Regions from separate parts of the Arsenophonus apicola genome, predicted to be linked through region 1. Evidence: predicted binding sites of a transcription regulator. Region 1 holds the regulator's gene; the other holds the start of a gene.
What was found. Region 1 encodes LexA, which represses DNA repair genes until DNA is damaged. Its sites were predicted from a motif close to TNCTGTATGTACATACAGNA; they were not measured.

Region 1 (3,221 bases):
AATATCTCGATATTTTTTTTTCAAAGCGGAACAAACAATTAAAGAAACACTATTTGTTCTTTGCATAGCAAAAATAGCATCATTCAATGCTTTAAGCCAAGGCAGTCGATCAGAATCATTCAAAGCATGGCCAGCCGACATCTTTTCAATATTGGCACGTGGATGCAAAAAATCACCATCTAAAAACGCAGCTCCTGTTTTCTGAGCGATCCCACTCGCAACTGCAGATTTACCACTACCAGATACCCCCATCAGTATAAAAACATGGTGTATTTTTTTGGTATCACTCATTAAAAACTCCGTTAAAAATCAGGCAATATATAAAATCTTACTGATAATTATCAGTTATAAAAAAATAATATAATAGATTTGTGATAGGAATCTCAGTAAAGAGGCGGATCTGAGCACAAGTAAAACTCGTTATCGGTTTTATAGCTCTTAATATAACCAGCAATAATTAATATTAGTTCCGTTAGCTCGTTGAAATTAATCATTTTAATTACGATTGACTATATGTGCTATTTTCCAATTTAGTATCTATTTATAACAATAGAAAATAAAAAAACATTATTAGAAAATAGTAAAAGATATTATTTATTTTAGAACTATGGTAGATATCAAAAAGTATAAATATGATAATATCATTATTATAATGATCTTCACCTTAGGATAATTCATGACAAAGCAAGATCAGGAAAAAATACTGTCCCAAGCTAAGAAAATATGCCAAGCGCGTAACGTACGTTTAACGCCACAAAGAGAAGAGGTATTGCGCCTTGTAGCAGCTCAACCTTGTGCTATTAGTGCTTATGATTTGCTTGACCTACTTAGAATTTCTGAACCTCAAGCTAAACCACCAACCATATATCGTGGCCTAGAATTTCTCTTAGAACAAGGATTTATTCACAAAATAGAATCAACAAATAGTTATGTTATTTGTCATCATTTTGAGGATCCTAAACATACTTCAGTTATGTTAATTTGTGACAGTTGCGGCAGTGTCGCCGAAAGTAATGGTCAAACAGTAGAAACCGCTATTATAAAATTAGCCAAACAGACTGGTTTTCAGTTATCTCATACCGTTGTTGAAAGCCATGGACTATGCTCGCCTTGCTACAAAATCGAGAAAAAATCCTGTTAAAACTATGCATTATTAAGGTTAAATAGAGATACAAAGGCCAGGCGTATGAACAATCGGCCTTTATTAAAAAATCAATAAAAATTTAAAATATCTTACTTAATACTTATTAGTTATAAATCAAACAAACTAGAAAATAATAATATTTTTTTCAATAAATTAAACTGAATTAACTTAAAAAATTAATTAGATATAAAATGACTAAAAATTTGACTAAAATGAATCACTACTACGAATAATACCAACAGCGAGTCCTTCAATAGTTAAGTTTTGTGTCCGCAAATCCACAATAATTGGCTCAAATTCAGGATTTTCAGCAATTAATTCAACTTTACTACCCGCTTGCTTGAAACGTTTAACCGTCACTTCATCATCAATACGTGCAACAACAATTTGCCCATTATGTACCTGTTGTGTTTTGTGTACAGCAAGTAAATCACCATCCATAATTCCGATATTTTTCATGGACATACCATTAACACGCAATAAAAAATCAGCACTAGGTCTAAAAATAGTAGCATCAATCCGATAATGGCTTTCGATATGTTCTTGGGCAAGTAATGGTTCTCCTGCCGCCACCCGACCAATAAGTGGTAACCATTCATCCTCATTTTCTTCTTGTAGTAGCCGGATACCGCGAGAAGCACCGGAAACAATTTCGATCACGCCTTTACGTGCCAAAGCCTTTAAATGTTCCTCTGCTGCATTTGGTGAACGAAAACCTAAACTTGTTGCAATTTCAGCGCGTGTGGGAGGCATACCCGTTTGCGAAATGTGTTCACGCACCAGATCATAGACCTGCTGCTGCCTCAACGTTAATTCTTTCATTTCGCCCCCTATTTATTTGCATTCGCACATTGTCACTGTAAGTATATACAGTTATATCAAGATTTTAAACTGAAAAATGTGTAAAACCCTATTTTTTATAACTAGCTCACGAAATAATGATTACTGATCACAATTGCCCAAATAAAAATAGCTAACCAAATTGAAATAAAAACAGCCGCTGAGCCCATATCTTTTGCCTTACCAGAAAGTTCATGTAATTCTGTACCAATTCTATCAACCACTGCTTCAATCGCACTATTTAATAATTCAACAATAGCTATTAATACCACTGAACTTATAAGTAGTAACCGTTCAATCCATTGTACATCAAGGAAAAAAGCCACACTGATGGCAATAATCACCATAATTGCTTCTTGTCTAAAAGCGGCTTCACTCTTCCAAGTTGACCTTAATCCTTTGAGCGAATAACCGGTTGCTTTAATAATTCGGGTTAGTCCCGTTGTTTGATTTGCCATAAAATTTACTCTCTAGATATAGTTCTATATGGGATTTAGTATAATTATTATCTTTTAAACAGATATTAATTACTATTTCTGATATGCTTGGGTAGGATTCAAATAAGAGGCTATCGCTCATCTATGTCATTTTGGCGTAAAATTTACTACAATCTATTAGATTTACCAATGAAATTATTGGTAAAAAGTAAACTCATACCAGCAGATCCAATTAAAGAATTGCATCTTGATACGACACGTCCTTTTCTATATGTATTACCTTATCATTCTAAAACAGACTTATTGACGTTACGTCAACAATGTTGTTCTATTGGTTTACCTGATCCACTTGATCCGATTGAAATAGACGAAATTAAATTACCTGCCTATGTCTTTATCGATGATGGCCCGCGTGTCTTTCGTTATTATTCGCCAAATCCACGTAAAGATTCCGTAAAAACGTTTACGGCTTATCTTGATCTTCATTGCCATAATCCCGAACTAAACATTCAGATGCTACCCGTATCAGTGATGTTCGGTCGAGCACCTGGTCGAGAAGGCCACTCACCAGCGCCTCCGTTACGTTTACTTAATGGTATTCAAAAATTCTTTGCCGTTATCCGGTTAGGACGTGACAGTTTTGTTCGTTTTTCACCCACTGTCTCTTTGCGCCAAATGGCTGGCGAATATGGTACTGATAAAATTATTGCCAACAAACTTGCTCGAGTCGCCCGCATTCACTATTCACGGCAACGATTGGCAGCAGTTGGCCCCAAACTTCCTGTACGCCACGATCTATT
Region 2 (3,221 bases), 920 kb from region 1:
ATCGCGTTGCGCAACATCTGATGCAGAAGATAACCGGTTAGTTGATGAGGTGTTTGAGTTTACTAATTACATGAGACATTCCAATATTTAATTTTAATTAATGTTAAATTATATAATTCAATGTTATTTTTTGTTAAAAATAGTTATCGAAAACATGAATAAATAATTTATTAATCGATTGTTTTATGGTGATAAAAATTAGTTAATTGTGGAATGTAATGTACAGATATGATAAATAAATCATCGATTATTAAAAAATAGCTACCAACTATTAGATTAAAAAACGCTATTGAATTTGTTTAATAAAAATCCGATACGCTCAACATAATAGCCATTAGCAGGGGATGTGAAATCACCAACGCTTTTCAAACACAGCGGCTAAATACAACAGCTTAAATATCGCCAAATCGTTTCTTATATTAGCATTTTACAATAGGTATTTGATTAATATCTGTCGTCCAATGAGGAGAAAGATATTCTTGCTTCATTACCCAGGGATATTTTTTATTAATCAGCCCTTGCCCGGCAAAGCCTATTTTGCCAATTTGATTTTGATTGATAGTGTCGATCACTTGCATAAGGGAATACGCGTTAGCTAATGGCTTTTCTGTTGCAAAAAGAGAAAGTTGGCTCAAATCTGGTTCACTAAAATCACTTAGCATGACACTACTTTTGCTATATCTAATCCCCGGCTGCCATATCTGCAGTAAAATCTCCGTTGCCGCCTTAATAATATCTCGACTATCTTGCGTTGGATAAGACAATATTTTGCTCGCATATCGATAAATAGCCGGCTCGCTTGATGAGAAACGACTAGTTTGGATCGCAATTCTAACAAAACGACAGCATTGTCTTTGTTGCCTTAATTTTTCTGCTGCACGCTCTGCATGCGCACAAATACTTTGTCTAACAAATTCAAACTCACTGATCTTACGGCCAAAAGAGCGAGAACAAATTATCTGCTTTTTGGCTTTTTGTTGCTGTTCTAATGTTAAACACGCAACGCCATTTAATTCGCGGACTGTCCTTTCTAATATGACAGAACCAAATTTGCGCGCATCGCTTGGCGGCATCTGGCTTAAATCTAATGCCGTTTTAATATTCATTAATTTTAATTTTTTGGCTAATTTTCGACCTATCCCCCACACTTCATCAACGGCAATTAAAGACATTAATTTTTGTTGCCTATCGCGTTGACTAAGATCAACAACACCTTTTGCACCTTTCCATTGCTTGGCGGCAAAATTGGCTAATTTAGCTAACGTCTTTGTCGTGGCTATCCCTACCCCAATAGGCAAATGACAGCGCTGCATAATTTGTTGTTGTAGATAACAACCGAATTGGGTTAAATCGTGTAATGAGTCAATATCAGTGAGATCACAAAATGCCTCGTCAATAGAATAAACTTCTAATTTGGGTACCAAAGAGGCTAACACTTCCATGACACGCATACTCATATCAGCATAGTAGGTATAATTGGAGGAAAATACCGCTATATTGTTAGCTTTAACCATCGACTCAATTTCAAACCAGGGTGCTCCCATTTTTATAAAAGCTTTGGCTTGCTCAGAACGTGAGATAACACAACCATCATTATTAGAAAGAACAACCGTTGGTTTTCCTTTTAAATCAGGCTGAAAAACTTGTTCGCAAGATACATAAAAACTATTAACATCAATCAGGGCAAACATTTTATTACTCAAAAATAATGAATAGCATATCTGACAACACCAAAAATACGTACAGACATATCTTCATTGATAACAATCGGCGGATAAACAGCATTAGCTGAAAGAAGTGCTTTAAATGGAGATAATTGTAAATATTTACATGTAAATTCTCCATTTAATTCGGCAATCACAATCTCACCCTGTTTTGCTGTGTTATGGCACTCCACAATCAGCAAATCTCCATCTAAGATCCCGGCATCTTTCATCGAATGACCCGATGCCCGCAAAAAATAGGTACTTTCAGGAAAACGAATTAATTGTTTATCTAAAGAAAGCCGCTTTTCAACATAATCTTGAGCAGGAGATGGAAAGCCACAAGCAATCTTATCTAAAAATAAAGGCAAATTACCCATATCAATCACCATAATAATACTGTATAAAAAAACAGTATAATATAGTAAATAACAAAAAATAAAATATTTTTATCTGGCAAAACAGATTGGAAAAACGTTGTGGTCGATATTTTGCCTAACAACAAAGCATCTAACATCGATTTAAGGGCCACTAACTGGTTGTTAAACTATTTTTCTGATTAGTTAATTAAAGTTATTTTTTAAATAATTATTACTCTAATCATGTAAAATATTAATTTAAAATATCAATCGATATTTATAATCAAATAATATTTTAAAAAAATTAACATCCTCTGTAAAAAAAAATATTATCTGTTTAATTTTTTAATTAAAGAAATCATAATAGAGATGAATCAACAAAATCTTTAATTTTAAATTATTATTTTTAATATCACATCTATATGATAACTTATATTACGATTATAAAAATTCAAATCAATCCATTAAATACACTCAATTAACAAAAACCAAAACATTGATTTAAAAAGAAAAAATAATAAAGTAAGTTAAAATTCATTAATTTAACACTGATTAATTTTTATTATTTTTTAACTGGCATGTAATTGTCATTTTTTTGATTTATTTTTTGATATTTATTAATAAACAATAATTATAAAATCATAAAATATATTATATTAACTAAATTGGAGGCTTTAATATTATGCAGAAAACCTTTGAAACTCTCATTGCTAAATACCAAGGTGAGGGTCCCTACTTAATTATAGATGGAAATAAATATATTGATGCAGCTTCAGGGACATTCAATCTACCACTTGGCTACACTAATAAAAGAATAGCCGATAAACTAAAGCAGCAAATAGATCGCTGTACCCATTTAAGCTCTGCCTATACCCGTGAAATGTCAATTTGTATTCTACAAAAATTAATCAAATATCTTCCTGAAAAAATCAATCGTATTTGGTTTAGAGATGTTTCAGGATCGGGTGCTGTTGAAGGTGCAATAAGGATGGCACAAAAAGCGACTGGCCGCTCTGGCGTCATTTCACTATACCTGGCCCATCATGGCCAATCGCTGGCAACGGCACAAATATCCGGTAATGCTTTTCGAATCAAAAATTTTCGCATTAATATTGAAGGATCGCTTAAAATTCCTATGCCGCCTAGCCTGCTAGCCGGT

Region 2: umuD (translesion error-prone DNA polymerase V autoproteolytic subunit) is a predicted target of LexA. The motif match lies at 2,101-2,120, and genes of this name have one in related genera.

What each region holds. Positions count from the first base shown of each region.
Region 1 covers NZ_CP084222.1:3,017,883-3,021,103, forward strand. Annotated here, with positions in the region: gene gntK (gluconokinase) at 1-291, opposite strand, end outside; gene zur (zinc uptake transcriptional repressor Zur) at 677-1,141, shown strand; gene lexA (transcriptional repressor LexA) at 1,352-1,966, opposite strand; gene LDL57_RS14290 (diacylglycerol kinase) at 2,068-2,442, opposite strand; gene plsB (glycerol-3-phosphate 1-O-acyltransferase PlsB) at 2,566-3,221, shown strand, end outside.
Region 2 covers NZ_CP084222.1:635,630-638,850, forward strand. Annotated here, with positions in the region: gene LDL57_RS02760 (hypothetical protein) at 1-91, shown strand, start outside; gene umuC (translesion error-prone DNA polymerase V subunit UmuC) at 420-1,691, opposite strand; gene umuD (translesion error-prone DNA polymerase V autoproteolytic subunit) at 1,700-2,083, opposite strand; gene LDL57_RS02775 (class-III pyridoxal-phosphate-dependent aminotransferase) at 2,745-3,221, shown strand, end outside.